DNA from 2 places in the Pseudoalteromonas sp. NJ631 genome. Region 2 is predicted to be linked to the other one. Evidence: riboswitches for the same ligand, from Rfam matches in the RefSeq annotation. Region 2 holds a riboswitch; the other holds the start of a gene.
The links. A riboswitch is a leader RNA that binds a small molecule or an ion and turns the genes downstream of it on or off. The one in region 2 is predicted to bind cobalamin.
Positions count from the first base shown of each region.

Region 1: another riboswitch for cobalamin. It lies ahead of A587_RS0116145 (TonB-dependent receptor domain-containing protein); the one in region 2 lies ahead of A587_RS0103150 (ABC transporter ATP-binding protein).

Region 1 is NZ_AKXJ01000010.1:50,189-66,666, forward strand. It holds gene A587_RS0116130 (ketopantoate reductase family protein) at 1-33, opposite strand, end outside; gene A587_RS24170 (VanZ family protein) at 26-298, opposite strand; gene A587_RS0116140 (YajQ family cyclic di-GMP-binding protein) at 529-1,011, shown strand; cobalamin riboswitch at 1,098-1,346, shown strand; gene A587_RS0116145 (TonB-dependent receptor domain-containing protein) at 1,382-3,244, shown strand; gene A587_RS0116150 (hypothetical protein) at 3,405-4,382, shown strand; gene msrA (peptide-methionine (S)-S-oxide reductase MsrA) at 4,424-4,957, opposite strand; gene A587_RS0116160 (efflux RND transporter permease subunit) at 4,957-8,055, opposite strand; gene A587_RS0116165 (efflux RND transporter periplasmic adaptor subunit) at 8,062-9,114, opposite strand; gene A587_RS0116170 (DUF2982 domain-containing protein) at 9,328-10,047, shown strand; gene A587_RS0116175 (hypothetical protein) at 10,070-10,402, shown strand; gene A587_RS0116180 (Lcl C-terminal domain-containing protein) at 10,418-12,103, shown strand; gene A587_RS0116185 (Lcl C-terminal domain-containing protein) at 12,114-12,617, shown strand; gene A587_RS0116190 (YggN family protein) at 12,795-13,565, shown strand; gene A587_RS0116195 (amidohydrolase family protein) at 13,560-14,393, opposite strand; gene A587_RS0116200 (SDR family NAD(P)-dependent oxidoreductase) at 14,408-15,136, opposite strand; gene A587_RS0116205 (FKBP-type peptidyl-prolyl cis-trans isomerase) at 15,139-15,627, opposite strand; gene A587_RS0116210 (LysM peptidoglycan-binding domain-containing protein) at 15,729-16,478, opposite strand, start outside.
Region 2 is NZ_AKXJ01000001.1:648,810-665,287, forward strand. It holds gene A587_RS0103085 (flavohemoglobin expression-modulating QEGLA motif protein) at 1-805, shown strand, start outside; gene A587_RS0103090 (hypothetical protein) at 865-1,650, shown strand; gene A587_RS24965 (hypothetical protein) at 1,660-1,938, opposite strand; gene yaaA (peroxide stress protein YaaA) at 1,935-2,711, opposite strand; gene tal (transaldolase) at 2,984-3,934, shown strand; gene A587_RS0103105 (DUF3545 family protein) at 4,340-4,531, shown strand; gene ung (uracil-DNA glycosylase) at 4,728-5,396, opposite strand; gene A587_RS0103115 (cobalamin-binding protein) at 5,393-6,244, opposite strand; gene cobO (cob(I)yrinic acid a,c-diamide adenosyltransferase) at 6,244-6,840, opposite strand; gene A587_RS0103125 (cobyric acid synthase) at 6,842-8,314, opposite strand; gene cobU (bifunctional adenosylcobinamide kinase/adenosylcobinamide-phosphate guanylyltransferase) at 8,311-8,850, opposite strand; gene A587_RS0103135 (adenosylcobinamide-GDP ribazoletransferase) at 8,850-9,632, opposite strand; gene cobT (nicotinate-nucleotide--dimethylbenzimidazole phosphoribosyltransferase) at 9,632-10,687, opposite strand; gene A587_RS0103145 (FecCD family ABC transporter permease) at 10,680-11,705, opposite strand; gene A587_RS0103150 (ABC transporter ATP-binding protein) at 11,702-12,499, opposite strand; cobalamin riboswitch at 12,569-12,696, opposite strand; gene A587_RS0103155 (histidine phosphatase family protein) at 12,715-13,314, opposite strand; gene nqrM ((Na+)-NQR maturation NqrM) at 13,395-13,607, opposite strand; gene A587_RS0103165 (FAD:protein FMN transferase) at 13,708-14,739, opposite strand; gene nqrF (NADH:ubiquinone reductase (Na(+)-transporting) subunit F) at 14,848-16,074, opposite strand; gene nqrE (NADH:ubiquinone reductase (Na(+)-transporting) subunit E) at 16,095-16,478, opposite strand, start outside.

The DNA of each region.
Region 1 (16,478 bases), on a different contig from region 2:
CGCCCCTTCACCTAAAATATGTATGTTAGCCATGTTTTCTGTTGCGCCAACTTGCCCAAATATAAAATAGAACAAAATAACTGACCGCACCGGCTAAATCAGCTAAAAAGTCAGCGGTAGATGCTTGGCGGTACGGTAGTGTATGTTGCATCCACTCAATACCTGCACCATACAAGGACAGTAGCACTATGTGTGTCCATACCTTTACTTTAAAAGCATGGTGAGAGATAAACGCAAGCACAAAAAATACACCAAAATGCGCCACTTTATCGATATTTGGGAACAGCTTTGGAGACAAGCTAATTTCCTTTGCGAATAGCACTGTACATATAATTAAAGAGATAATCAAAAGAGCTTTATAAACGCGCCGTGTCACAATACATCCTACTTCTGTATGACTAAGCGAGCAGTATACCATCGAAAACTGTCCATTGGGTGAACATCCTAATACGCTGTTTAAAAACTTAAAGTAACTCAAATTAAGCATAAACTGCTATAATCGAGCCAAAATGACTTTAGGAGAGAAGCATGCCTTCATTTGATATTGTATCTGAAATTGATATGACAGAAGCAAAAAATACCGTAGACAACGCGGTTCGTGAGCTTGATACGCGTTTTGATTTTCGTGGCGTAGATGCGTCAATCGAGCTAAGCGGTGAAATGATCAACCTCAAAGCGGAAGCAGAACAGCAAGTTATGCAATTGTTCGATATGTTAGTGGGTAAAGCGGCAAAGCGCGGCCTTGATGTAGCAAGCTTCGAGTTAAAAGACATTGAGCGCTCTGGCAAATACGTATCGCGCAAGGTGGCGTTAAAGCAAGGCATCGACAAAGAGATGGCGAAAAAACTGGTTAAGCTTATTAAAGACTCAAAAGTTAAAGTTCAAGCGTCAATTCAAGGCGATACGGTGCGTGTAACGGGTAAAAAGCGTGACGATTTGCAAGAAACGATGCAACTGGTTCGTACCGGTGAGCTTGGCCAACCATTTCAATTCAAAAACTTCCGCGACTAATTACGCTTTACTTCATTCCAAAAGTGCATAGATTGCACTTTTGGATTTCTAGACGTCCATTGACAATCATTCCGAAACCCAAGACAATAGCCTCGCATTTTCAAGGTGCTGTACACAACCTAGTGTGGTTGCTAAGTGTATAGATAATCGGGAAACTGGTGCGAACACAAGGGAACATCTAATTGCGTTAATCAATAATAAATTGAGTAAGACAGTTTATTACACGTGATTAGCTTGGATCGGTTCTATGCCAGCGCTGCCCCCGCAACGGTAGAGTGAACTGCCAATCTGCAGATTTACTGAGCCCGGAGACCGGCCTTGAAACAGTCACTTTGTGTTCTTGTACGGTGGGTACAAGTTAGGGGAAACCATGTTAAATAAAACTGCTCTAAGCGCGGCGATAGCGACGGCGCTCTCTTTTTCAGCATTTGCGGATCAAAATTTTGAACATATCACTGTTACTGCCAATAAATTTGAACAGTCTCTAGAAAGCGCATTGTCTGCCATTACGGTTATAGGTCGTGCTGATATTGAAAAAAGCAATGTTCAAGATGTCGTATCGCTACTCGATAATATCGCTGGTATTCAAGCGGTTAGAAACGGAGGCTTAGGCCAAAGCGTGAGTTTATTTCTACGCGGTAATGACGCTAAGCATACGCTAGTGTTAATCGATGGGGTTCGAGTGACGGATGCAAACTCCGGTGACAATTCGCTCACTAATTTACCACTTAATAGCATCGAAAGGATTGAGATCATTCGTGGTGCCAAAGCTGCGATTTATGGTTCAGATGCCATTGCTGGCGTGATTAATATTATTAGTCGCGAAGGGAATAACAATACAATCGCGCTTACGACTGGGAGTAACAATTACTCCAAGACCGAAGCAACGGTAAATTACAAAAAAGACAAGTTTAGTATTGCAGCTAATGCGGGTTACACTCATACTGATGGCTATGATGTGATTGAGAAAGACCCTGAAGCTGCAATCACAAAAAACCATGACCGTGATGGATATTATAACGGTAATGCCGGTTTAAATGTGCAGTATGGTGATGAAGAAAGTGGCATTTTTAGCTTACGTTCACAGTACAGTGAAGGTGAGGGGGAGTATGACTCTTTTGGTAGTGATGCTTACCGTTTCCATAACTACACCAATAAGTTGGCGTGGAAAAGACGTACTGACAAGTTTAGTCAAAGTGCGTCATACAGCTTAGGTAAGGAACAAAACGTTCAAATCGGTAATAGTGCTGACGATAACGCTTATGTCACCAAACGCAGCCAATTTGAATATCAGTCGCAATATAGTTTAACCGAAGCTTTGATCTTCACGGGTAACTTTACCTTTCTAAATGAAGATGTTGGTGATTCTACCGCCTCTTTTTCAGAGCCTGAGCGTGATAACTTATCTTTAGCACTAGGTGGGTTTTACAACGATGAAAATTGGCTGACAGAGGTTGTACTGAGAACGGATGATTATGATTTTCATGGTCGTGCAAACACCTACACGGTTGCTGTAGGCAAGCAACTCATGGATGGCCTGAGTGTTAAGTTGAATCATGGTACTGCCTTTAGAGCACCTTCTTTATCACAGGCGTTTGTGATTGATAGTCCATACTATCTGCCTAACCCAAATATTAAGCCGGAAGAAGCCACTAATAACGAAATTATTGTCACATGGGGCGGCGAGAACTTCCGTGTGGAAGCTGCGGTATACGATAACCGTATTACCGATAAAATCGTTTATCAGCAAAATGATAAATGGAAATACATCCCTTACAATGTTCAGCGCGCTGACTTTGAAGGTGCTGATCTTTCTGTTGAAATTGAAGACAACTTTGGTATCGAGCATACGGTAAATGCGAGCTATGTGAGTGCTAAAGACGCTGATACCGACAAGCAATTACAGCGCAGAGCGAGACGCACCTTAACTTATTCAGTCAGTAAAGCGTGGGAAAATGTCGACGCAACACTGACCTTAGTCCATAGAGGTAATCGCGACGATAAAGTATGGGGAGCTGAAGGTGCATATACAGTGACTTTACCGTCATATACGCTGTTTAACTTAGCTGCTAACTATACGTTTTTCGATGGATTCAAGTTAAATGGCCGTATTGAAAACTTAACCGATAAGCGCTATTTCAATGCCACAGCGGGCGAAGCAAAAGATGGCTCATTACTGGGCTATAAGCCACTAGGTAGACAAGCCTACGTTGGTGTGAGCTACAGCTTCTAATGCGTTAACTGCTTTTCAATACCCAGAGTGATCCATCATGAGTAATGGATCACTTTTCTTATTTATCATTTAGTTGCATTACATTTGTAACTGGTGTCCTACCTTATTTGTGGTTGATAATAGATTTGATTTGTATTATTACTACCTTAAGGAAAAGAACATGAAGTCACTATTATTTGGGTTACTCACGCTTGGGATTGTCACATCAGCGCAAGCCTCACTACCTGAAAATCAGCTTGAACCTCAATTTTCAACACAATCAATGACGGGCGATTTCGCTTGGTTTAACGCGCCATCGCAAACCTGTAGTCGGATCCGCAGCATGATGTACTATCGCCACCCCGGCAACGATCATCTAACGCCTATATCAGTGCCTGTGATTTATACCGGTGGAGAGTGTTGGTCTACTGGCAGGACAACATCTAGCCAAGGTCCAAAGGAAATGTATACGCAGGTTTCAGATATCATTCATCAGCAATTTTCGAATGTGGAACATAACTACAAAGAGTTGACGACCGATATCGTCAACAATATTGCCGCGCAATCTAGTTCAAATAAAGTGAGCCACACCACTAGTCTCTACGGCACTATGCATATGAAAATTGCAGGTAGAGTCGATGCGCAAAATAAAGTACCTGTGCTGATCGATGGCTTCGATTTGAAGTCTTACGCTAAGTTTCGTAAGAAACAGCTTGGGATGAATATCTATATCCATGTCTATATTAACAACGAAAATGTCACCATCAAAGGTAAGTATGATGTACGTACCCAGCAGCTTGAGTTAGATCCTTTAATTTCTAGCTTTAAGCCTGTGGTGACAACAAAAGTAGAGTTGCCGTGGATCCTCGATTTGATAGATACCTTGACTCCGGGGATTTTTGACAAGCTTTATACTGAATTTAGCCGTATTGTGATTGATGTGTTTGAATTCTTGGGTGTGGATATGAGCGAAGATATTCCGCAGGTCATTAAGCACAACGCCCAGTTAATCAATTCAGGTGTTGTTCCGCTTAAAGGCTTAGATACCTTAAGACCTGGTGATACGGCGAATTTAGAAATGGAAGTAACGCGTGGGCATTTGCGGATTAAAGATGGCCGCACCAGCTTTTATGTATTTGCTATACCTATGTTGCCGTAAGGCGTAAGCCGAACGCAATCTATTGCGTTCGGCACACAAGTTTAGTGCTTTAAATTTGCCGCAAAATGGCTTTCAAATTTTGCAATTTTAGGGGCAATCATCACACTGCAATAGCCTTGGTTTGGGTTTTCAGTGTAATAATCTTGGTGATAGTGCTCAGCAGGATAAAATTCAGGCGCAGGGCTAACCTCAGTCACTATTTTTTCACTTAACTGGTTTTGAAGTTGCGCAATACAATCTTGAGTTTGTTGCTGTTGCTGCTGGTCATGATAAAACACCACACTACGGTACTGAGTACCAATGTCGTTGCCTTGGCGATTCAACTGCGTTGGGTCATGCAGGGTAAAAAACATATTAAGCAAAGTATCAAAGCTGACAATATCGGCATCAAATTGCAGTTGGACTACCTCAGCATGACCACTGTCTCCCCGACATATCATTTGATAGGTGGGATTATCTGTGTGGCCACCTGCGTAACCTGACTGCACTGACTCAACACCATTGACGCGGCGAAATGCCGCATCAATACACCAAAAACAACCACCACCAAAAGTTGCGGTTCGTAAAGTTGCCATTATACCTCCTGCTCAGGATGTTGTTTCGACTGCTCCTCAAGACGTTTTGTCGTCTCTTCTGGAGATTGCGTCTTCTTAGCTAGTAAAGTATAGGCGGTTGGGATAACAAACAAGGTTAAAATGGTGGCAACACTGACACCGGCAAAAATCACGACACCGATCACCATGCGGCTTTCGAACCCAGGGCCCGTTGCAAACACAAGCGGGATAGAGCTCATCACGGTTGTTAGCGAGGTCATAATAATAGGTCTTAATCGCTGCGCTGCAGCATCAACAATGGCTTGTTCGAAGGCAATGCCTTTGTCACGCAATTGGTTAGCAAATTCCACGATTAAGATACCGTTTTTGGCACTAAGGCCAATCAACATGACAATACCAATTTGGCTATAAATGTTTAGCGTGCTGTCGGTAATAAATAACCCATACATTGCACCAACTAAACCCAGCGGTACGGTGAGCATGATAACTAGTGGATGAACAAAACTTTCAAACTGTGCGGCTAATACTAAGAAAGTAACCGTGAGCGCCAGAATAAACACATAGGTCATCGCTGATGCACCTTCATAAAACAGCTGTGACTCGCCTTTATAGTCGATGGCACCGTCGATATCATTCTCTTCGGCGGCAACTTTATTTAAAAAGTCGAGCGCTTGCTCTAGTGTGTAGTCGCCTGCGAGGTTTGCCGTGATAGTTATCGCGCGCATACGGTTGTAGCGGTTTAATCGAGAAGCTGTGGCTTCTTCTTTTATGGTGATCAAACTGTCTAATGGCACGAGCTCATCGCTACGAGACTTCACATAAATATCAGAAATATTATCCGGAGCAGAGAAGTCGGCTTTGGTGCCTTTTAAGATCACATCGTATTCTTCACCGCGGTCAATAAAGGTGGTAACACGACGTTGTCCCAGCATGGTTTCTAGCGTTTGGCCTATAGCACTTACCGACACGCCTAAGTCTGCAGCTTTGGTTTTATCAATGCTTATCAAAAACTGTGGGAAGGTTTCTTTGTAATCGTGATCGAGACGAACCAGTCCTTTATTTTCTCGTGCGCGTTCTAGAATGCGATCGCGCCATGCGGCCAACTCGTCATAGTCGTTGCCTTGCAGTACAAACTCAATGGGGCGTGAGTTACCGCCGCCGCCAATACCACGGCGCATAATAGCAAAGGCGCGAATATCCGTAACATCTTGCATTTTACCGCTGATCTCATCCATGACTTCCCAAGTTGAGCGTTTTCGCTCATCCCAGTCTGGCATGCCGATAATAGCAACACCGCCTTGACCACCCCAACCGGGCACGCGAATAAGCACGCGGCTAAGTTCCTCTGAGTCTACATAAGGAAGCAGTCGCTCTTCAATTTTTGCCATATTTTGCGAGTTGTTTTCGTAGCTTGCCCCTTCTGGACCATTCATCATAACAAAGAAAGTACCGCGGTCTTCTTTTGGTGTCAGTTCAGATGGGATCTGTTTAAACAGGCTGTAGCTGGTAAAACCCGCCAGTGCCAACATCACAATCAGGCTGTATTTGCGCGATAAGTTGTCTTGTAAAACTCGACGATACCCTTGTTCAAGTCGTCCAAATTGACGGTCCATCCACTGACTAAAGCGGTTTTCTTTATTGCTAGGCTTTAACACTTTGGAGCAAAGGGCGGGAGACAAGGTCAACGCGGTAATACTGGAAAACAGCACTGCAGCACTTACTGCAAAGGCAAACTCGGTAAATAGGGCACCAATACGACCATCCATAAAGACCAAGGGAATAAATACGGCAACCAAAACCAGCGTTGTTGCAATGATGGCAAAGCCTACTTCACGCGCGCCACGGTACGCTGCCAGTAACTTGGGTTCGCCAAGCTCGATGCGGCGGTAGATATTTTCTAGCATTACAATGGCGTCATCGACCACAAGGCCGATGGCAAGCACGAGTGCAAGAAGCGTCAGCAAGTTGATGGAATACCCCATGGCCAGCAAGAACATAAAGGTTGCAACTAAGGCTACCGGCACGGTAACAGCAGGGATCAGCGTAGCGCGGATATTGCCAAGGAAGATGTAGATAACGAGTACCACCAACGCCATGGCAATTGCAAGTGTGCTGTATACTTCAGCAATGGACTCACGGATAAAAATAGAAGAATCGTAGCTGTCTTCTATGGTAGTGCCTTGAGGCAGGTTGCGTTTTATTTTTTCAAGCTCTTTACGGGCGTTGTCGACCACTTCTAGCGTATTGGCTTTAGCTTGCTTGACAACGCCAAGGCCAATCATATTTTTACCATTACCACGGAAGGTACTTTCGTCGTCAGCGGCTTCAAGTACCACCTGCGCGACTTCACCAAGTCGCACCAAATAGCCTTGTTCGCCACGCTTAATCACTAGGTTGTCAAAGTCTTCTTGAGTCTTATAGCTTCTGGCAATACGAACAGAAAAATCACGGTCAACGGATTCAATTTCGCCAGCGGGTAATTCTACGTTTTCTCTGCGTAGCACTTGTTCAATATCACTGCTTGTGACTCCACGAGCGGCCATCGCCTTTCGGTCTAGCCAAATCTTCATGGCGTATTGACGCTCACCGCCAATGCGTACATTTGATACGCCATCAACAACCGCCAGACGGTCAACGATAAAGCGCTGGGCGTAGTCTGAAAGCTGCAAGGTATCCATGGTTTCGCTGTTGAGTACAAACCAAGCGATAGGGCTTTCGTCGCTGTTTGATTTCGATACTTCAGGCGGCCTCACTTGCTCTGGTAGTCTATCTAGCGCACGAGAAACCCGCTCACGCACATCATTTGCAGCAGCGTCGATATCGCGATCGATATTAAATTCGATAGTGATATTGGAGCTACCGTTGCGGCTACTGGAATTTATGCTTTTGATCCCTTCGATCCCCGAAATCCGGTTTTCTAATACTTGGGTGATCTTGGTTTCTACAACTTCCGCCGATGCGCCTGTGTAGTTAGTACTTACACTGACTATTGGAGTTTCAATATCAGGGTATTCGCGCAGTGGTAGCATAGTAAATGCCACTAAGCCAAAGGTCAGCAGCAGTAAGTTAATGACGATCGCGAAGATCGGGCGCTTTACCGCCGTATCAGTGATTCTCACGTCGCCTTACCCCTTTACTTCAACTTTTGAGCCTGATCGGATCTTCAAGGTGCCTTCCGTGATCACTTGTTGTCCCTCTGTAAGCCCTTCGTCGATAGCCACCCAGCCGCTAAAGCGAGTTTGCAGGTGTACTTCGCGTTGTTGCGCTTTACCTTGGTCGTCAATGACAAATACAAAATGCTTATCTTGTCTTGGAATGATGCTTTTTTCTGGCACCACAAGGGCTTGTAATCGAGCCAGTTCGAGTCCCATATGTAGTAGCATACCAGGGCGAAGTTTATGGTCAAGATTGGTGAAGCTCGCTGTCACTCGTACCGAGCGCGTTTGTTCATTAATACGCGGGTCAATATGGGAGACTTTACCGGTAAATAGTTGCTCTGGGTAAGCTTCGCTTTGTGCATTCACTTGCATACCAAGTTGTAGTTGCGCTAAGTATTTTTCTGGTACCTGAAAATCCACTTTAATGATGCTAATGTCATCGAGTGTGGTGATCACTGTATTGTTGTTTACGAAGCTACCGATAGAGACATTTCGAGTACCCAATAATCCATCAAATGGCGCATAAATGGTCATCTCGGCGAGTTTTGTTTTGGTGGCTTCTAATTGTGCAGTTAAGGTGTCTACCTTTGCTGATTGCGCTTCTAGTTGAGAGCGAGCCGCCGATTGAGTTTTTGCGAGGTCTTTAAGGCGGTTTAGTTGTCTAATTTCTTCCTTTAGCGTCACTTTCAGCGCTTCGATATCGAGTTTCTCTTCGGCATCACGCAACTGGACTAGCTTATCGCCTTTTTTTACTACGTCTCCGTCATCGAAATATAGGGCTGCCACATAGTCGCTTTGGGCGCTACTCACGTTGATAGCTTGATTTGCTCTGGCGGAACCAATAGAGTGAACAGCAATAATACGTTCCTCTTTGGTTACGGTATGAGCTTGAACGGAGGTTACGGGTGCCGAGTTGCCACTCATTTTGCCTTCCGAGGCTGGTAAATATAAATAGCCGCTGATGACGACTAGCACTACAATGATAAAAGGAAACAGTGCTTTTCCTGATTGATGACGCATAAAAGTGACCCAGATTATAATTTGTCTCTAGTTTACAAAATTAAAGGCTAACAAAGTCTACGGCATATCCTGTAAATTTGTGCATTAAACGAAAATGTAATTCAATTTAAGTGTTTGTACCTAAATTAAATATTATGAAACACAGTCATTCATGTAAACGATGCATCACAATACGTAAATTAGTCGCATGGGCGATCATCATGTACATCTTTTATGTCTGGTATACCCATGCTTGAAGCAAAACTACGTGCAACCGCTGACCGCAATGGCGTTGAATTTATGCTGGTTGGTGCAATTGGATTGGTTGTTATCATGCTTTTTGTCAACTTGCGTGGTACAGCTATTACTATTGTAGAAATATTTCTTGCCAGCGCCATGTTAGTGGCTATTTTTGTTGGCTTTCTCAAAAGTCAGCAACCATATTTTAGTTTATACTTTACAGAACAAGAGTTTAGGTATGTGCATAAATATGGAGCTTGGCCGCTATCCATTGTAAACTTTCACTCCAGCGGCATTCCCAAAGTTCAACAAGGTGTTGAAACACTTGAGTTAAATGCAGTTGGTATTAAACTTAATGATATTGATGCGTTTTTATTAAATTTAACACCTAGACTTGCGGGTAAATTATTGATCGAGCAGCGGCATATTTTTTTACAAGCTGTTAAAATGCATTGCGAAAATGGCAACTGCCCATCTGAATGGTTGATAGAAGAAACCGTTTTTCGCTCCAAGGCGGGAAAAGAATATACTGGTTTAATGGCAATGTTTGCAAACCGGATGGATAATTTAAAGACAGTGACGGGATATGATTTATTGATCCCCGCGACTGCCTTAGACAGGGATATTTGGCAATTTTCAGTCATGTTAAACCGCTGGAAACTTAACCCTAAAGAGGTGGTAAAAGCATTGTTAGAAGAACAAACCACCTACTGAAGATGTAACAGGATACACCAATATGAGCTTAGAAACGGCCTATATTAAAAGTGGGCGTAATACCATTATTCACAAAGAGAAGAAGTTAGATCTTGTGATTGTAAATGGTGAAGCACACCCAAAAATCAAGGTGACTGCAAATGGTTTGGTGCCTTTTAAGGAAGAGCTGCCGAGAAATCGAAGAGAAGCTAAAGAGCGTTATTTAGAGGTCGTCCACGTTTCGAGTATTGATGTATTTGGTGAAGTAAAACGGTTGCTGTTTATTCAGGCTTTAGACGGTCGAGAATACAAAATAGATTACAGTAAAATTGGCACTAAGTTGTTCGTGCGAATACATCAAGAGAGTTATCTATAATTCATAAGGAATAATATGAATGCATTCAAGGGAAGTTGGGTTGTACTTGCGTTAATATTAACGGGTTGTGGCGGAGGCTCTGGGAGTGATGAACCGAGCCAAGTCAGCGCATCGGTTAACGCGGGTGCTGATATCCAAGTAACTGAAAAAACAGAAGTTACCTTGAATGCACAAGCATCACCCGCAGGTGGCACTTTTAACTGGCAAGTTATCTCTGGTGCAAACGTCAGTGAATTTCCAATTACGGAGCAACAAGCCGCTTTTGTTGCTCCGGATATTAAAGCCGATGTCAATTTACTTATTCAGGTTGATTATGTTGCGCCTGATGGCAGTCTTGCAAGCGACCAAGTGACGGTTGCTATCAAATCTAACAATCAATTACCTATACCAAGTATCAGCCAAAGTGCACCGGAAACACTACCAGCCAAATATAAAGACACTATCGTCCTAAGTGGCGCAGGCTCTTCCGATCCAGATGAAAATGGCCAAGTGGTTGCTTATCAGTGGCAGCAAGTAAGTGGTCCCACAACAATACAGCCAACGGGGTTGAATACGGCTACTTTATCTTTTGTTCATCCATTATTGGCTACCTCTCAGGCGTCAATCTGGCAGTTGACGGTTACCGATGATGAAGGCGGACAAGCCAGTACCCAGTTTACCCTCGGGCTACTTGCGAATTCGGATGTGGTAGTGGCAGATGCTGGGAGCGACCAGCAAGTGCAAGAGTTTGATGAGGTCACGCTTGACGGTTCAAGCAGTGATACTGTATCTGGTCAGAAACAGTGTGTATGGCGGCAGGTGACGTCTGGCACTCAGGTAGCATTAAGTTCTGTTACCGGGTGTTCAACAACGTTTAATGCACCAGATCAAAATATTTTGTCGCAAGTGGAATTTGAGCTGACTGTTACTGACTCGCAAAACCGTTCTGCAACCGACAACGTGCGCATTGATATCGAGAAAAAGCCATTAGGTAAACTAAACGATAGTGGCCAAACTGCATGTTTTAACAATACGGATGTGATCACCTGCAGCATGACGCAGTTTTCGGCTCAAGATGCGCAGCGTGGGCGTGATAATTTTGCCACTCAGGTGGCGAAAGAGGGCAGTGGTCGAGCTGGTTTTGACTTTACCAAACTAAATCGCTTTGCGGATGAATTACCTGATGACGCTACGGACTTTGCTTGTGTTCGTGATAACGTCACAGGACTGATTTGGGAAGTAAAAGAAGCGAGTTCGGGTACATTACCAAACACTTCTTCTCGCAACGCACAAAATAGTTATACCTGGTATGTTGAGGTAGACGGAGCGATTGCTGAGGGGAGTGTGCAGGCTGCAGCAAATACAACCTGCCCCCAGGATAGTCACTGTGGTATTCAAGCTTTGATTGATGAGGTGAATAACCCTGCCGTTGGAGAGCAAAGTTACTGTGGTGGTAACAATTGGCGCTTACCAACTTATATGGAACTACTCGGACTGCTAGATTACGGCAGTGCAAGTAGTGCGGTGATAGATGAAGCGCTTTTCCCTAACTTACCTAGCACGACCACGCTTGGTCATCGTTATTTCTGGACCTTGCAGTCGAGTTTAGATGGTACCGGTGGCACGCTGAGAAGAGCTTATGTTATCGATATGGATACGGGCAATGATTTTGCAGTAGAAAAGTCTAGCAGCGCATTTGTTAGGTTGGTAAGGAACCCTTAGGGAGCGTGGTATGAAAATTATTGCAACTATACTATTTACTTTGTCACTCACGGCTGTTTGCCAAGCGCAAACTTGCGTTGGTACCGGCTCCAATACCAGCCGCTATACGATAAACAGCAACGGTACTGTGCTGGATAGCCAAACGGGATTAATGTGGCAGCGCTGCAACTTTGGGCAAAGTTATAATGCGACTTCTCAAAGCTGTGAAGACAATGCTCAGCAACTTACTTGGCAACAGGCATTGATGGTTGCCAACGAAGACCAATTTGCAGGGTTTACAGATTGGCAAGTGCCCAACGTTAAAGAACTGGCCAGTATTGTGTATCATGAGTGTGTGACTCCAGCAATAAACATAACGGTATTTCCAACGACCAAAAGTAATAATTATTGGTCGGCAACGACCCAAACTAGCCAACCTCAGTTTGCTTGGGTGTATCAATTTGCTGATGGTAAAAATAATCCAACCATTAAAACTGCGGACGCCTTTGTCAGGTTAGTAAGATACTACCAATAGCCCTTATTAGTGGTATTGCTACTACCCTTGATGCTAACGGGTATGGATCTCTAATATTGTCAGTCAGACATAGCTTGTTACTTTCATCCGTCTAAAATGGCTTTGGGATTGTTTGATCTTTTGGTACTCTCCTGAAGCACCCCTTTCCCGTCTTACATTCTGCACACAGGAGGCCATATGAATCGATTACTCAGCGCGATAGCCTTGTCTTGTGCCGTATTTACGTCTTCTGCTTATGCTAACAATAAGTGCGATGTTGAACTTGGGCATGGTCTTATCATCACTGACAACGAAATTCGTATCGTTGATGATGGTCAGACCCGAATTCAAATCAACAATGATAGTCAGCTTTTTATTTTAGGCCGCTGGATTGAGTTAGATCAGGAAGGGGAGAAAGTTGTGCGCGAGTATTCTTTAGGAATACGGGATACCGTTCCTGAGCTGGTTAATCTGGCGACCGATGGCGTCAACCTTGGGTTGAGTGCAATTGAGCAAGTAGTTGAGGGGATGTCCGACAAAGAACCTGAAGTGCTCAAAACGCAGTTGCAATACGTTGAACGTGCGCTGATGGATAAGTTTAAGCGTGGAGATGATTTCTTTTTTATCGCACCACAGTCACTTTCTAAAATTGATGATTTCTTTACTAAAGAGATCAGCCAAAAAATTCACTCTGCTGTTCATGGTTCGTTGGGCTCTATTTTAGTCTCTTTGGGGGATGCATTTAAATCTCGCGAAGGGAATATCGAAGATCGCATTAACGATATGGGGCAACGCATGGAGATTATTTCGAAAGAGATAGATAAATCGCTGCAGAAAAAGGCCCATCAATTAGAAGAAAAAGCGGCAGAATATTGCGAGTGCTTAAACACCTTAGATCAAACGGAAGAAAAACTACAGCGCATAGTACCTGAGCTAGTTGCTTACGATCTCGTCCAGATCCGTTCATAATCCATAGCAACTTTTAGCATTGTCTCGGCTGAGTTTATGCCAAGTTGACGATATGCCTATCACGTCAAGATAGTCCTGCCATATTTGCCAATAGCTTTTTTGCATAAGAGAAACCGGATAATTCGAACCTAGCATTAGGCTCTCTTCTCCCGCATGTGTGATTAAGTGAGTAAGCCACTTAGAGAGTGTGAGTGGATTTGCTAACATTTCGTGGCCAGAGCACTTAACCATGACATTATTAAGTGCTCCAATGCGCCTTAATATATCTGTACAAGGGCTGGTAGCATCAATAAACCCTGCATGGTTAAATACGATTTTAAGGTCAGCTTTTTGTTCTGCAAGTTGTAATAAAAGGTCGACTTTTTCGCTTTGTTTAAATTCTAATTGCGCCTCAAAATGTAGTCCGTGCTCGGCAAGACAAGTGAGATTTTCGAGCACGAAAGGCGCGGATAAACGTTGGCTGTCACTGCCTTCGGTGATGTCTCTTATCGCCACTAGGTGAGGATGTGCTAAATGCGCTATGGCTGTGCTAAATTGCTCAGGAGTCGCGTTGATGCGGGCATAACCGACGGCTTTAAAAGGAAAGCTGCCCAGTTCCTGATTTAACCAATGTAATTCGTTGATGGGATTTTGATTATCAAAACCGCCTTCCACATGCACTAAGGCTTCGAGTGTAAACTGTGAATGTTGGGGAAGACTTGTAAGGGTATGGTTCTGTCTTATTTTTTCCAGATTAGGCCAAGCGGGCGGGTTGTGCTTGAGCCAAGAATATTGTCCTAACGCTAAATCGAAAAAGTGTAGGTGGCTATCAATAACTCTCAGACTCATCACGCATTCCTTTTTTACTGTGCGGTATAACCGCCATCAATGCTTTGTAGGCTACCTGTAATAAAACTCGCATCTTCACTTAGCAAGAAAGCGACCAGCGCTGCAACCTCTTGCGGCTGCCCTAATCTACCCAACGGCTGTAACTGGGCTTCTTCTGCAACGATTTCCGCTTTATCAGCGCCGCTACGTGCGCAGTAACTATCAATGGCATGATGGAATAATGGAGTTTCAATTGTGCCAGGGCACACTGCATTCGCGCGAATGTTAAATTTGGCGTAATCCAATGCTGTGGTTTTCGCCATCGAAGCAAGCGCACATTTAGACAGGTTGTAAGCGAAGGAGTTAGGTTTACCAATAACTGCCTGATCCGAAGACATCAATACGATGCTACCGCTACCTTGTGATTTCATGCTTGGTAATACGGCTTGAATGGCAGCATAAGCGCCTTTCACATTCAATGCAAAAAGGGCATCAAATGTGGCTTCGTCGGTATCTTCTATTGTTGCACTCAGATGCTTCCCCGCGTTTGAAACGAGCGCATCTATTTTCCCTGTTTCTGCGACTATATCTGCAATTGTTGCTTTTACATCGGCGACTTTACTGACGTCACAATGGCGAAAAATCCCTTGTTCACTGGGCTGAATATCGAGGTTATAAACGGTGTATTGTTGCGATAGCAGCTTGTTGACAATGGCGGCGCCAATGCCAAAGCTGCCACCGGTAACGATGGCAACTTGGTTCATCATTAGTGTCCGCAGCCGCCAGCAGCGTGTACGTGACCATGTGAAATTTCTTCTGCAGTTGCTTCGCGTACAGAAAGGATCTCAACATCAAACGTTAGTGTTTTGCCTGCAAATGGGTGGTTTAAGTCGCAATCTGCATTAAAGCGTCCTACTTTTACTACCTTAACCTGATGACGACCTTGGTTTGAATCGACAATAGCAGTCATGCCTGGCTTCCAAACTTTGCTGTCACCAAGACCTTGAAGATGCTTAATAGGAATGCGCTGTACTAGACCTTCTTGATATTCGCCATAAGCTTGCTCAGGCGTTAAGGTTACCGTAAAGCTATCGCCACCGGTTTTACCTTCAAGTTCACTTTCAAGACCTGGTAGCATGCCTTCAGTACCGTGCAGGTAGTTTAGTGGCTCGCCTTCTTTGCTTGATTCGATTTGGCTGTCACCTTCGCGAAGTGTGTAGTGAAACTCTACCACTGTGTTCTTTGCAATTTGCATAAGTAAACCTTAAATAAATAGTATTCGGTGACGCCATTTAGCATCCACCTGTAAAGCGTGTAGTTTACGTGAGTGCGCTTCTCGGACGCAAGTCTATCCCTTTAATTTGGGCTCTCACCTTGCTTTGGTTTGCCATGGCGCAGTATTGATTGGAGCGCTTCAATGCTAGAGATTGAGGAGCTAGCTGGTTGAGTCTTATTGCTTTTTGGCGCAGCAGGAGCCGGTAAAAATACCATTAACACTTTGCCCGGCTTTAATAGACTCTGTGCCGTGAGTGAATTCCAATTTAATAAATCTTTTACCGCGACCTTGTAGTGACGGCTGATTGTCCACAATGACTCACCTTGTTTTATGGTGTGGTGATGTTCCACTTGAGGTATGGGTTTGGCTTTTATTTCTTTAATATAAGGGCTTACATCATAGTCGACGAGTAAATCTAACTGCTCATTACTCTCGGAAACTAATAGCTTTTCGCCAACTCGGATCAAATCAGAGCGCTTATTGTTTAGCGCTTTCAGTGCACTAACACTCATCCCCGCATTTAATGCGATGCGGTAGAGTGTGTCGTTGGCTTTGACTGTGTAGCCTTGGCTGAAGTTTTCCCTGAAAAATGCACTTTTCAATAATGCTTGCTCGGATAACGGTAATAACACTTTGTGCGGACCGTTTGGAGAGCTTCTATGTTTTAAGATCCCTTGATTGAGTGCGTATAGTTGACGCTTTTTGATGCCACTGAGTTTAGCCAGTTGATTGACGTCAAATTGCTGTCCAATATCAAGTATCGACGTAGTGGCTTTATTGGGCAAACTTGGTATCTTAAAACCCTTGGGTGAGGTTTTTAGTAAGTGGCT
Region 2 (16,478 bases):
CTCGCTACGCTATTATGGTGAGCCGGATTACAACGATATAAATAATGCGACCTTCTTGCTGCACGCGCGCGAAACCGAAACCTTGCCAAAAAAAGACATTACTGCCGAGCAAGCCTTAGTCCGTTTTAATCAAGCGATTGAGACCATGGGCTTACCTTGTAAGGTCGCTATATCAAGCAAGCTCGTTGCCAAAGCAATGGTCGACAATAGTAAGCGTCTTCTGCTTGTAAATAGCAGTGCTATGCTATCTGAGCTTGATATCAATGCCTTGATAGAGCATGAAATTGGCGTGCACTTGCTCACGACCTTAAATGCTGACGCTCAGCAGCTTAAAGTGCTGCACTTAGGCCTACCTGGCAATACCTACACTCAAGAAGGCCTTGCCATCTATCGCGAGTATCAATCTGGGCAAATAAATCTGACCCGATTAAAAGTATTAGCGCTTAGGGTGATTGCGGTTAACATGCTGCTTAAAGGCGATAAATTCTATCAAGTGTATGAGTTTTTAGCTGACTCGGGTGTATTAAACGTCAATGAAGCCTTTGCGCTGACCACGCGAATTTTCCGTGGTGGTGGTTTTACTAAAGATCATCTCTACTTAAAAGGCTTTAAAGACATAGTGCAGCTTGCCAATACTCGCAGCTTAGATAATTTATATCTCGGTAAAACGGGCATTGCGCACTTAGATGCGCTGGATGCGTTAGTAGAGCAAGGTATATTCACAAGGCCTAAATATCTGCCGGATACAAGCCGAGATCCTAAGCCTGATGCAATCCTAAGTTATTTAATTTCTTCAATTAAATAGGCCAGATTCGCCACTGTGGTTATACTAGTGCCATCTAGTATCTACCCAGTGGCTTTGTTTTGACACAACAGGAAATAGATTTACTCGCTTTTGAGCTGGCAAACCTTCGTCTCAAAGCCGATCTTACACTTGCACCGAAGTACAGCTACTTTTCAGATAAACCCTACCCGCTTGGTCGCTGCCTAGAAATTCGCGATGAAATGTTTAAACTCGTCACCACAGAGCTCAAGCAAAATTCAGAACGTTTATCTGTGCTCAGAAATTACATGCTTAAAGAAAATGCCGAGCTCAAAAAAGTATGGGGTTCGCTACGCGATGAGTACTTTCAAAATGCGATGTTGGTGGGAGATTGGTATATAGATACCGCAAACGATACGGTCAATGCAAACAAACCCAGAGTTGAAATCAAACCCATCGTACAATCAGGCTTTTCCACCATCACTAATTTCGAGCAGTTTGTTAAGATTGCTCGCGCTTACTGGCAAGTGGAGGTGTTTAAAAACACCGCCTTTCCAGCCATCGCGCCTTATTTACCATTAATTTGTGTCAACGCAACAGGCGCTACTTGGTTAGCTGCGGCCAATGACGATATGATCAAAGTCGCTACCAACAGTGAGTTTAGGTTATCTGAGCAAATCCTCTGTCAGCTGCCAGAGCCTAACTCTGTTATCGCATCTCGCTGGCAGCAGACCCTAACTGGCGCCGATGCTTTAGATGACATTTTATTGCAGACAGGAAAGCCTGAGGGGTTTTGCCAACTATACAGAGCTGCCGAAAAAGCAGAGGATTTAGCATTTAGAGATAGGGTCGTACGCGCCTATATGAGCTTACCCAAAGGCGCGTAGCGTAGTGAATTAGAAAGAAGCGGGATAAGTCGGTTTTTCGTCCGTAATTTCCCATTTATCTTCTGTTGGTCTATCCACTCGACATTGATTTTGCTGTTGGAAGCACCTGTCCTCGCAGTTTTGTACTTGCATCGGATCTGAGTAATCTCTGCGACAGCTCATAGAACACGAACGTGAATCACCTTCGCAATCAACCGGCACATTGCTGACTCTAGTTGCAAAATGTCCACTACAGCCACTAACAAACACAGCGGCGAACACTGCTACTACCCATAATTTTGTTGTCATTGCTCTGCTCTCAAAAACACCGGTTCTTGGGCCTTTTGCGTTGCTTCTTCACTAAAGCGGTATCCTGCAATATCAAACGCTTTCAGGCTTTCCAAATCCGATACTTGGTTCTCAATGATATACCTTGCCATCATACCGCGCGCTTTTTTCGCGTAAAAACTGATGACTTTGTATTGACCATTTTTACAATCTTTAAAGATAGGAGTGATAATGTCGCCTTTCAGCGCTTTCTTATCTACCGCTTTAAAGTACTCATTTGAAGCTAAGTTTACCAAGTATTGTGTCTGTGCCCCTTCCATGACCTTATTCAGTTTTTCAGCGATAATCGTGCCCCAAAACTCATACAGGTTTTTGCCACGCGGGTTACTTAACTTTGTACCCATTTCTAAACGATAGGCCTGCATTAAGTCAAGTGGTTTTAGGATGCCATACAGCCCAGATAAGATACGTAAATGATTTTGCGCATAATTTAAATTAGCCTCAGTTAGGCTTTGCGCTTCTAAACCAACATACACATCGCCATTAAAAGCAAAAATAGCTTGTTTAGCATTGTCCTGTGTAAAAGGCTCTGACCACTCGGCAAACCTTGCCGCATTTAAGCCCGCGAGCTTGTCGCTTATCTTCATTAAGCTACCGATCTGCTGTGGTGATAAATCGCGACAAACTTGAATAAGTGACTCGCTATGCTCCAGCAGCTCTGGCTGTGTGTGCATCTTGGTTGGTGCGGGTGTTTCATAGTCTAGGTTTTTCGCTGGAGAGATAACTGTGATCATGGTTTGCCTATTGACTTAGCTAGTAATTAATGTCAATTTCAACACTATCCCCAAGTAACTTCAAGTGTTTGTCCGCTTTCACTTGGGTTTAAGCAATTCGCTGTTACAGTACAGCTTCGCTTTACAACTCGACCTTATATAACAATAACCCTAAATAACGAGTGTGATATGTCGCCCGATACGGACATATGACCTATTCAGCTATTTAATGGTGTTGCAACATAAGGCGTCTAATATCACTTCGCTGTTATCAATATTGGAATGAGGAACACATGACTTCAGCATTAGATAGGCTAAAACAACATTCATCAATCGTCGCTGACACCGGTGACATTGAAGCCATCCGCAAGCTACAGCCTGAGGATGCAACAACTAATCCTTCTCTTTTACTTAAAGCGGCAGAGACGCCTGCTTATCAGCCTTATCTAACAGAAGCTTGGGATTATGCCAAAGCCAATGAAAGTGACGCTGAAAAGCAATTAGCGCTTGCTTGTGACTATTTTGCCGTTGTGATTGGTAAAGAAATCGCAAACTCTGTGCCGGGATATATCTCAACCGAAGTAGACGCACGTTTATCTTTTGATACCGAAGCGACTATCGCAAAAGCAAAAACGCTATTAAATTTATATGAAGCGCAAGGCGTAAGCAAAGACAAAATCTTGATTAAGATTGCATCGACTTGGGAAGGTATTAAAGCCGCTGAAGCACTGGAAAAAGAAGGTGTAAAGTGTAACCTAACGTTGCTATTTAGCGAAGCGCAAGCACGAGCATGTGCCGATGCAAACGTATTTTTAATCTCACCATTTGTTGGGCGTATTCTAGATTGGCACGTTGCCAACGGCCTAGAAAAACCAACTGATCCACTACAAGATCCGGGTGTACAATCTGTTCGTAGTATTTTTGAATTCTATAAGCAGCACGGTTATAAAACCGTTGTAATGGGCGCCAGCTTCAGAAATACAGGTGAAATTCTAGCCCTAACGGGTTGCGATAAGCTCACGATTAGCCCTTCTCTATTAGAAGAGCTTGCTGCAATGCCTGCAAACGAAGATTACCTACTTGAGGCTGACTTTGCGCCTAAAGCAAAACCTGCTGAGCTTAGCGAAAGTGAGTTCCGTTGGTTACATAACCAAGACGCAATGGCCACAGAAAAGCTTGCTGAAGGTATTCGCTCATTTGCCGATGCACAAGAAACACTAGTCGCACGCTTTAAAGCACTGTAAGTGCCTTAAACATTCGATTTCGAAACGCCGCATATTGCGGCGTTTTTGTTATCGCTCTCAATACAAACCTTTCTGACACTTCCTAGATACCACCCGAATTGACCTTCATCAAACTGTCACTTGGTTTTAACCCAAAAGACACAATTGTGTTTTATTTTTATCCCGTCTGTGGTATATCAATATCACTTGAAGTGAAAATTGATGCCGCTACTTTCTGGTTTTGGTACAAAAAGCAAGCAACGCGGGGTTGTTTGTAGCGTACTTTAGCTATCAGACTTTTATCGGTTCCTCATGTTGAGGTTTGCCAAATAGTATGAAGAGATCAACGGTGTCATTGCAGTTGTAGTGCTAACAACAGCCAAAGCAAATGCCACTTTAGGTTGTTTTTATCAATAGGAGATTTTCATGGATACCCTAGACGAGTTATTAGAATTATTAGAAAGTCCGGATACTAGGAAAAAAACTTCATCTAAGGGCAAAAAAAGAAAATGGCGTGAAATTGAAGCGCTAAAAGATAAACAGCGACTACGCAAAGAACTACAGGAATTGGATATTTTCGCAGACAGTGTTGATTTAGACGAATTTGATTTTAACTAAAAAGAGCGCCCTTCACGGCGCTCTTTTTTGTTTTTATACCAATTCGCTTAATTAAGTGGTCTATTTTGAGGCGAGAAAATCTTGTCGATAACAAGGCAAAAATTTTGCTATTTAGTTGTTCTAAATAATAAATTTTTAACGCAGTTAGCGTCAGATTTACTCCTTCAAATTGAGCAAGTATTAAGACTAATTGGTATTATAGCTCGGCCAATCGCCAGTCGATTGGCTGCTTACCCATTTGGGTGAGCAGCTGATTAGTTTTGCTGAAATGGCCACTACCAAAAAAGCCGCGATGTGCAGAGAGCGGCGAAGGATGTGGCGCGTGTAAAACATGGTGACGGTTTGTGTCTATGCTCTTACCCTTTTTCTGGGCGTGTGAGCCCCAGAGTAAGAAAATCACACCTTCACTGTGGGCATTCAGCCTTTCAATCACTACATCTGTAAAGCGCTCCCAGCCTAAATGCTTGTGTGAGTGTGCTTGGCCTTGCTCTACCGTCAACACCGTATTTAACAGCAGTACGCCTTGTTTAGCCCAGTCAATTAGGTAGCCATGATTAGGTATGCGAAAGCCGTCAATATCCTGCACTAATTCTTTATACATATTATTTAACGACGGCGGCGGCTTAATTCCTGGTAACACAGAGAAACATAGGCCATGAGCTTGATTGGGGCCGTGATAGGGATCTTGCCCTAAAATCACCACTTTAACCTGATCGAAAGGTGTGACTTTGAACGCTTCAAATACCTGTTCATGGGGCGGAAACACATTTATACCTTGAGCGCGACGCTCTGCCACGTAATCCATGGTTTGTTTAAAGTAATCTTGTTGTTTTTCCTGACCTAACACGTCACTCCACGTTGTCATGCTTCACCTTTTTTCATCATATTATAATGGCTTCGAGAAGCGTCGAGTTTACCACATAAATCCGATATTCCCTCGAGCATACGATAGCTATAACGATGGAGCAGATCGGCATCTACCGAAATAGTTTGTTGGTACTTTACTGCAGGGATCGAAGGCCATTGCTGCCATGCAATTGCTTTGACCTCTTGTTTGGTCTTTTCTTCTGGGATCACAATCACTTGTGGTGATTTCAACAGAACATTCTCAATGCTAATTTGCGGATAGTCCGTGGTGGCGTCGGCAAAAACATTTTTCACATTACACACAGTAAATACTTGCTGTAACCAACTTTCGCCTCCCACTGTCATCAGCGGTGATGGCCACAATTGATAAAATACAGCTAAGCTAGCGCTTTGTTTATACTGGGCTTTTAGTTCATTTAAACGTTTAGCAAATAAATCAGCCTGTTGCTGTGCTTGAGCTCCAAGGCCAGTAATTTTACCTAGGCGTAGCAACTCTTCCGGTAGTTTATCTAGATATTTCGCTTCACTATAGATCACGTCAACACCAAAACTCTCCAGCTTTTCAAGCATAGGAACGTGACTTGCGTTTTTCCACGCGATGATAAGATCAGGCTTAAGTGCCAAAATTTTCTCAACCGAAATGCCTTGATAGTCACCAACTTGAGGCAGTTGCTTGGCTGATTCTGGATAATCGGCATAGGCGACCGTGCCTACAATCCGCTCCCCAGCTCCTATTGCATAAAGATTTTCGACAATATGAGGCGCAAGCGCGATGATCCGCTCTGCGGGCTTAGCACTAACGCTAAAGGCAAAACCTAGAACAATAAATAAGGCGAATTTTAGCATCAGTAGTCAAACCCTTTTTGCGCCTTAATGCCGGCCTCAAACGCATGCTTCACATTACGCACTTCGCTCACGGTATCTGCAAGCTCAGTCAGACGTCGATGTGCACCGCGCCCAGTTACAATCACCGACTGCATGGTAGGACGGCTTTCTAGTGCCGTTATGACTTCGTCCAAATCTAGATAGTCATAGCTCAACATATAGGTAATTTCGTCAAGCAATACCAAGTCGATGCTTTCATCTTGTAGCCATACTTTTGCTTGCTGCCACGTCGCCTGCGCAGCGGCAGTGTCGGTTTCACGGTTTTGCGTTTCCCATGTGAAGCCCGTTTTCATGACTGCAAATGGCACGCCGACTTTTTCGAGCAAATTGCGTTCACCGCAATCCCAGGTTCCTTTAATAAACTGTACAACTGCAGCGTTCATACCATGACCGACACAACGTGCAACGGTGCCGAAACCAGATGTTGACTTACCTTTACCGTTACCTGTGATCACTTGTAAAATGCCCTGCTCTTGCTGCGCCGCGGCAATTTTTTCATCGACTTGTTGTTTTACTTTTTGCTGTCGTTGCTGATGCTTATCTTGTTGTTCGCTCATGTTATTCCTCAATTATTTTCATCAATTTTTGCCAATCTAAATGTGCTTCACAGCTGTCGGCAAGACGCGTAATTTGCTGCTCTCTGTGCTTCGCTAAATCAATCGCGGCTGTTCCCGCTTGCTTACTACCAGCCCAAGACAAGATAGCCTGTGTCGCAGTGACCGTATCAAATAAACCATGTAAATAGGTGGCTGCAATTTGATTATCTCGAGAGATAAAACCATCTTTCACACTGTTATTTGGATGTGTGCTAAATCGCAAGAATGGCAGATCTAGTGCCGCTCCAGAAGAAATCCCAGCATGGATCTCGTAACCACAAATTTCAGCACTTTGCTCATCCAATTGGCAAATGCCAGATACTTGCGTCAGTACTTTTTGCTCTGAAAGTGTAGTATCAAAGTCAGCCAGACCAAGCCCAGCGACTTCACCGAGAGTTGATTCCACCGCATTTGGATCTCTGATGAACTTACCTAACATTTGCAAACCGCCACACACACCTAGTACCTTACCACCGTACCTCAGGTGCCGTTTGATTTCTTCTGCCCAACCCTGTTTGCGTAAGAAGGTTAAATCGCTCAACACATTTTTGCTGCCAGGCAGAATGATTAAGTCACAAGGACCGATAGATTCTTGATAGCGTACATAACGCAAATCCACTTCAGGGTTTAAGCGCAAGGTGTCAAAGTCAGTGTGATTGCTAATATGAGGAAATAGTAAAACCCTGACGCTTAACGATCCCCGTTCACAGATATTGTCCACCGTCACCGCATCTTCTGCATCGAGCGCTAAGCCATGCAAATAGGGCAATACCCCAAGTACAGGCTTGCCCGTTTTTTGCTCGAGCCAGTCAAGTCCTGATTGCAATAACGCAATATCACCACGGAAGCGATTGATCACAAACCCTTTAACCAAGCTTTGTTCATAGTCACTTAATAGCGCAAGTGTGCCAACCAAGTGTGCGAACACCCCGCCTTTGTCGATATCAGCGATAATGATCACGGGGCACGCAACTTCACAGGCAAACCCCATATTGGCAATGTCGTTTTCACGCAGATTAATTTCAGCAGGGCTCCCCGCCCCTTCCACTATGCACAGCTCAAATTGTTCGCTGAGACGCTGATGTGAGGAAAGCACGGCCTCCATCGCTACCTTCTTGTAATCATGATACGCGGCTGCTTCCATATTGCTAATGGCTTTGCCGTGAATGATCACTTGTGCGCCAGTGTCAGAGTTTGGCTTAAGCAAAATAGGATTAAAGTCTATGGATAGCGGGACTTTTGCGGCTTCGGCTTGGAGTGCTTGTGCCCGACCAATTTCACCGCCGCAAGGTGTGACGGCACTATTTAGTGCCATATTTTGCGGCTTAAAAGGCGCAACAGACAAGCCTCTTAGTTGCAGCACCCGGCAAAGTCCCGCAACCAATGTACTTTTACCGGCATCAGACGTGGTGCCCTGCACCATTAAGGTTTTCATACGTCTTGACCTTTTAAACATTGTGGCAAGCCTGCAATAACAAAATCGACTCTATCGGCCACGTTAGCAATGTCTTGATGGAGCCAACCAGACTCATCAACAAACTCACGGCTTAGCTCGCCCAGCGGAATTATCCCATGCCCCACTTCATTACTCACCAAAATAACAGTGGCAGCACAGCTTTCTAGTGCCGCCAGCAAATGTTCCTTTTTGTCTATAGTCGCGGCTTTGCCCATTTCGCATAAGCCAAAACTCAGCCATAAAGTCAAGCAATCGATAAGTAACAGCGCATCTTCGCGTGCAGTAGCAATAAGCTTATCAATATGCCACGGCTCTTCTACTAGCTGCCAGCGGCTATCGCGCTGCATCTGGTGAGCAAACACTCGGCTTTTCATTTCTTCATCTTGAGCTTTTGCAGTTGCAACATAGTAAAGTTCGTTCACCGCACCTTGCTCTAACAATAGAATAGCGCGCTGCTCTGCCAAGCGACTCTTGCCTGAACGAGCACCGCCCAGTATTAACTGTATTTGTGCCATTAGAGATGACCCACAATAAAAAGCAAAATAACAAGCTCAGCGAGTTGCTGCGCGACCCCTAAACAGTCTCCGGTATAACCACCGAGTTGCGCGTTAAACCATTTAATGCACACAAGTCTTAGCACAAATAAGCAAGTACACAGCAGCAGCAAGTCGAACAATGAAAGCGCAAGCCATGGCCAACAGAAAATTAAAATCGCGGTGGTAGTTAGCGTAAGGCGAGTCGCTGCAGCACTCGATAGATGTTTCGCTACCGGCTTAACTTTGCTCAGCTTATCAGCCTGTACATAGTTAAGTGCACCGATTAAAGACACCGCAAAGGCACGGCTTAGACTGTGGGCTAAAATAAGTGCAGCAAGTATCACTGCAAAGTCATTAAAGAGCATGAGCAAAAGCGAAAATTTGGCCAATAACAGCAATATCAGCGCACAACTACCGTATGTACCAAGACGGCTATCTTTCATGATCTCAAGCTTTTGTTCACGGCTCCAGCCACCGCCAAAACCGTCAAAAACATCGGCAAAACCATCTTCGTGAAAAGCACCGGTAAGTAAAATACTCGCAGCCAGTGCAACAACGGCGCCGAACATTAGCGACACACCACCACTGGCAACATAGCCAAGCATGGCCGAGAAACTACCAACAAATAAACCGACTAAAGAAAAGTAACCACTCACTTCGTTAAGTTCATCGGATGAAGGAGCAGGATCCAAACGAATTGGCACCCGCGTTAAAAACACCACGGCAAGCTTAAACAGTCGCCACTCTTGTTGCCACTGCATTATGCGTCTACCACTTGCGTAACATGGGCATCGGCAAAGCTTGCCATTTCGCAAAAAAAGCCTAGCGCAGCTTGTAATAATGGAAGCGCTAGAGCGGCGCCTGTTCCCTCACCCAAGCGCATATCTAAATGTAGTAATGGCTCAGCGTTTAACTGCTCTAACATTAACTTATGACCTTGCTCCATAGAGCCGTGAGCAAACACCATATATTGCTTACTATGCGGTGCTATTCTACTTGCCAACATAGCCGCTGCGGTGGAGATAAAACCATCCACTATGATTACTTTTTGTGCCCGTGCAACCGCCAGCATGGCACCAACCATTTGCACAATTTCAAAGCCACCTAGGCGCTGCAAAATTTGTTCTGGTGTCGCAAGCTTATCTTGATGATATTCTAGAGCCTGTTTGATAAGTGCCCGTTTTTTGCAAAGCATTTCATCGTCAATGCCTGTACCGCGCCCCACACATAATTCCACACTCGCCCCACTGAGCGCCGCTAAAATTGCAGCTGCAGAACTGGTATTGCCAATCCCCATTTCACCAAAAGCAATTACGTTGCTACCCGCTTCAATAGCGGACATCACTACTTGCTCTCCGTATTCAAGTCCTTGCTTGAGCTGCATTTCACTCATCGCGGGTTGTTTATGGAAAGCATGAGTAATATCGCCAAGTCGCTGTGAGCACAAATTCGGCGCAGGCTCGCATGGCACTAATGTGCCACAGTCTACTACGGTTAACTGCCAACCAAGTTCTCGACAAAAAACATTGATCGCGGCCCCCCCCTGCACAAAGTTTGCAACCATTTGCCCAGTCACTTCGCTTGACGCGATAGAAACCCCGTGACTTGCAATACCATGGTCGCCCGCAAAAACCAACATTGCAGGGCGCGTTATTGCTAACTGCTCGATGTTTAATTGCGTCTGCCTTTGTGAGAAGATCTGTACTAGCTGCGCAGCCAAGGCTTCAAGCTTACCCAGCGCACCTAACGGTTTGGTTTTTAAGTCAATGCGCTGTTGAATAAGCGTGTTTAAGCGTGTATCTAACGGTTTAACCATGGGTAACTCCGACGCCTCCAGAGCGGCGATTTTTGAAAATAAGCAATGCTAAGAAGAACACGCTGCCAATGGCGGCGGTGATCACCCCCACGGGAAGTTCCTGATTATCGATAAGTGTGCGCGACAATACATCCACCCATAGCATCAATAGCGAACCGCAAAGCGCGGTGGCCACAAGCCCAATGACCTTTGCTTGCGAGATAAAAAAGCGCACGATATGCGGGATCATCAAACCTACAAATCCGACTCCACCGCACGCAGCCACAAGTACTGCGGTGAGTAAGGAGCTCAATAACAACATACCTATTCGCACTCGTCCTACATTCACGCCAAGCGTGGTGGCACTCTCATCTCCGAGCAACAAGGCGTTGAGTGGCCGACGCATCACTAAAAGCGTGATAAAACTCAGCAACACGACCAAACAAGGAAGCCATAGCCATTGCCAGCTCGCCCTTGCAAACGAGCCTAGATTCCAAAACAAGATTGCACTGATGGCTTGAGGGTCACTCCAATAGAGCAACAAGCTAGTAAAGGCACTGAACAGAAAAGAAAGTGCGACTCCCGCCAAGAGCATAGTTTCCACCTGCTGCATTGCATTGCGCTTTGCCACAAATAAAAGCAACAAAATAGACAGCAAACTTCCGACAAATGCAGCCCCAGACATCATTAGGCTAGACTGTGCACCAAATAGCGCGATAAGTACCACCACACCAAATGAGGCACCTGAAGAAATACCAAATAAATAAGGATCAGCTAGAGGGTTACGCGTCACGGTTTGCAAAATAAGACCTGCTATCGCCAGTCCTGCTCCCGCGCTCATCGCCAGTAACGTCCGTGGCAGACGAAGTTCAACTACCACTCGTTGTTGAAGTACGTTGGGATCGAAATTAATAATCGCTTGTATAACTGTATGCCAAGATAAATCAATCGCACCGATCTTTAGTGCCATCAGCATGCTAAAACAGCACAAGCTCAATAGCAGTATCGATATCAACGCGATCCGCTTTGCGGCAATCATAACTGATACCCATAATGAAAGCGTATATGTGGAATCTCACTGTTATTTGGCGGATGACGGACAGTAGAAACCTCTGCGCATACCCCAAAAACTTGGCTTAATAGGGTTTCGTTAATGACTTCAAGTGGCGACCCATCTGCAACAAGCTCACCATTATTTAATACTAATAAGCGATCGCACAAGGCGCTAGCCAAATTTAAGTCGTGAAAAGACGCGATGATAGTAACGCCAAGTTGTTTGGCCAGCTCCATAATTTGGATTTGATATTTAATGTCCAAATGGCTGGTGGGCTCATCCATTATCAATACTTGAGGCGCTTGCACCATAGCACGTGCGATCATTGCCCTTTGCTTCTCCCCACCAGACAATGAGCTAAAACATTGCTCCAATTTATGACTCAATCCAACCTGCTCAATGGCATGTAAGATTGCCTGTTTTTCAGCGGCCGTCGTTGTCGCAAGCAGTGATTTGTCTGGTGTTAGCCCCATCAATACCATATCAAATAATGGCAGAGTAAACTCAGCGGGGATCTCTTGTAGCACCACAGCAACATGCCTTGCGTAGGCCTTACGTCCGTAACTAGCTAGCGGCTTATCATTGAAAAGTAGCGACCCAGAACTTGGTGCTGTGTATTGATATAAAGTGCGCAGCAAAGTCGACTTTCCAGCACCATTCGGTCCAAGCAAACCAATAAATTCCCCCGAATTAATAGCAAAGCTGAGTGCCTTTAAGATAGCTTTACCACCAAGCTGCACGCTAAGTTTATCGACTTGAAACTGTGGAGTAACTGCCATAGCACCTCTGATTGGGCACGGCAAAGTAGTAGCTTATAGAGAAGCGACAACTTTGACTTAAGTCTGCCCGCTTAAGTATATGGATAGGCCTTGGTATCTGACTTATGCAAGAGACAAGGCTCAAGCACTTACAGTTGCGGGGACAGTTGAGGACTCACACCTCATTCCCAATATCTGCCTATCACGAAATTTGCAATATTATGAAGTCTAGACGTCTAAAATACAACTTTTGGCCAAGCAGTTTGGCTGCTGTCGTAAAACACCTCAACTTTTACTATACCCGCATAGGGAATATCTATCTTCGATTGGTATGCAGTAAGCTCTGGCGATAGCTCAAGGATAAGTGCTACAAGCGCCTTTATTACTCCTGCATGCGCTACGACGGCGATACACTCTTCACTTGGCGACGCCAAAATGCTGTGCCACCACGTTGTGACCCGATGATGAAAATCATACATAGACTCGCCCTCAGGAGGCGTGTGCAGCCAAGGGTTTTGCCAAAAATCGCCAATACTTGGAGATTGGGTTTCTCGCCAAAGCGTATCATAAGGTTGTCCATCCCATAATCCAAAATCAAATTCGGCGAGATTTGGCTCCACGTCAATGGGGAGTTGATACTGCTTTGCAAAGGCTGTAGCAGTATTCAGGCAGCGCTTCCTTGGAGAGCTAATAATACGCCTCAGGCCACTTAGACTCGTTAATGATTGCAGCAATTGCTGAGCGCCTATGGTACTGAGCTCGGGATCTGTCACTCCAAGTAAATGGCCTGAGAGCGTCGTTTCACCATGACGAACAAAATATAGCTGCCGCTGCATTTTTACTTAACCTAAGGTTTGTTACCCAAAAAGCAAAAACGCAAGCTAAGCTTGCGTTTTCAATTAATATCATTCTACGGTTACAGGATCTGGTTTTCTTTCCACATCTCTTCTTTTGCTAACCGCTTTTTGCGTTTATCGCATGGATCGTCGCAATCACAAATTTTGTCAATGCCCATTGAGCCTAAACCACCACAACTACTGGCCATGGATTTCTTTTGTACGATAACGCCTACAGCCATCGCAACAGCGATAAGCATAAGTAAACCGAAAGTAAGGAGGAATAAAGACATTATCTAGCCCCTTTTATTGCTACATTGAATTGAGTGACGACGCGCAAATTATACGCTTTCATGACGTCACTCACAATTAAATTATGGGGTGTTGTAGAGCTTAATTCAAGTACGGCTGAAATGCTTCACTCGCGTAACTCTTGATCCCTTCAGGACTTTTATACATCAAATACACGGGGAGTTGATGCTCAGTGGCATACGCCTTTGCACGCTCCGTGCCCATCACAGTCAATGCTGTTGCTAAGCCATCAGCCGTCATCGCAGATGGATGCAGTACCGTTACTGATACTAGCTCATGTTTAACCGGGCGACCCGTTGTTGGGTCAATAAGGTGTGTAAAGGTTTCACCATCCATTTCATAGAAAATACGGTAGTCACCTGAGGTCGCAATGCCATTTTTGCCAGGCTCTATCACACGATGAATTTGGCGTTGACCAACAGGCGCATCAGGTTTCTCGATAGCAATACGCCACTTACCATCCGGCTTCTTACCTGAAACTCGCAGCTCGCCGCCAATTTCAACCATATAGTCATGAATATCATGACTCTCAATCACCTCAGCGACCTTATCTATACCATAACCTTTAGCGGTTGCAGAAAATGATAATTCAAGTCCAGCAATTGTTTTAGCGAGGCCACTGTCATTTAAAATGAGCTTATCGACACCGATACGAGTGCGCATATCGTCTAACTCAGCCTGTGACGGACGCATTGTTGGTCTTTTGTCAGGACCAAATCCCCACAAATCGATAAGCGGTCCCATCGTAACATCAAGCGTTTTTGTCGACTTCCCAAGGCGGATAGATTCAGCAACTACCAAGCGAAAGTCTTCACTGATAGGCATAACGGTATTTGCCGCTAAACGGTTGAACTGGTTAATCTCAGAATCTGGGATATAGGTGGACATAGATTGATTAACAGTCTTTAATGCTTGCTCAACCTCATCGTGCAGCTGCGCTTGTGAGAGCGGCTTTTCGCCAGGGAATACTTTGATGTTGTAGGTCGTGCCCATGGTTTTACCAGACAGCACGATTTCCTTGGCTTCAGGTTTGGCGTCTTGGCACCCTGTTAAAAAAACGAATAAAAACGAAATAATAAAAAATCTAGATAAAAAAGCGTAACTTGCTTGCATCAGAATTCCCTGAATTTAGTACCAACGGGTATAAAAAAGCCCTCGAGCAAAGTATTTTACTGGAGGGCTTATATTCTAACTTAAGTTCATTGTTAGACCGAAACCTAATTAACCACCGAAGTCATCAAGTAGGATGTTTTCGTCTTCCACACCTAAGTCTTTAAGCATGTTAATAACTGCCGCGTTCATCATTGGAGGACCACACATGTAGAACTCACAATCTTCTGGCGCTTCATGGTCTTTAAGATAGTTTTCAAAAAGTACGTTATGAATGAAGCCCGTGTAACCTTCCCAGTTATCCTCTGGTTGAGGATCTGAAAGGGCAACATGCCATTGGAAGTTATCATTTTCTTCAGCTAGACCGTCAAAGTCTTCCACGTAGAACATTTCACGCTTAGAACGTGCACCGTACCAGAAAGACATCTTACGCTTAGAGTTAAGACGCTTAAGCTGATCGAAAATGTGTGAACGCATTGGCGCCATACCAGCACCACCACCAACAAATACCATTTCTGCATCAGTGTCTTTCGCGAAGAATTCACCAAATGGACCAGAAATAGTAACCTTATCACCTTCTTTAAGTGACCAGATGTATGATGACATCTTACCACAAGGTAATGTTAGGTTATTTGGCGGCGGAGTTGCGATACGTACGTTTAGCATGATGATGCCAAACTCTTCTGGGTAGTTAGCCATTGAGTACGCACGGATCGTTTCGTCGTCAACTTTAGACTCTAGCTTAAAGAAACCAAAACGTTCCCAGTCAGCACGATATTCTTCAGGAATATCATAGTCTGCATATTTAACATGGTGAGCTGGTGCTTCAATCTGAATGTAACCACCAGCACGGAAAGGTACAACTTCACCTTCAGGGATGCCTAGTTTTAGCTCCTTGATGAAAGTTGCTTTGTTATCGTTAGAGATAACAGTACATTCCCACTTTTTAACACCGAAGATTGATTCTTCAACTTCGATTTCCATGTCGTTTTTAACGTTAACCTGACACGCTAGACGACAGCCTTCACGTGCTTCACCTTTAGAGATGTGGTCAAGTTCGGTTGGTAGAATATCACCACCACCCTCTTTAATATGTACGCGACACTGACCACACGAGCCACCGCCACCACATGCAGACGATACGAAAATACCCGCGTTTGCAAGTGCACCTAGTAGCTTACCGCCAGCAGGAGTCTTGATCGCTTTTTCAGGATCGCCGTTAATATCAATTGTAACGTCACCGCTTGCTACAAGCTTCGATTTCGCTGCAATGATGATAAGCACTAGCATCACAACGATAGCGATGAACATGCTTACGCCTAATACAATAGTTTCCATCGTATAGTTTCCTCGCTACCTTACAGTGAAATACCAGAGAATGACATGAAGCCAAAGCCCATTAGACCTACAGTAACAAAGGTAATACCTAAGCCACGTAAACCATCAGGAACGTCTGCATACTTCATCTTCTCACGAATACCTGCTAACAATACGATAGCAAGTGCCCAGCCCACACCTGAACCTAGACCATAAACTACAGATTCACCGAAGTTTAAGTTACGCTCAACCATGAATGATACCGCACCGAAAATCGCACAGTTAACTGTGATTAGCGGTAGGAAGATACCTAGTGCGTTATATAGCGCAGGGAAGAACTTGTCCAATGTCATTTCTAGAATTTGCACAAGCGCTGCGATTACACCGATAAACGTCAAGAAGCGTAGGAAGCTAAGATCCACTTC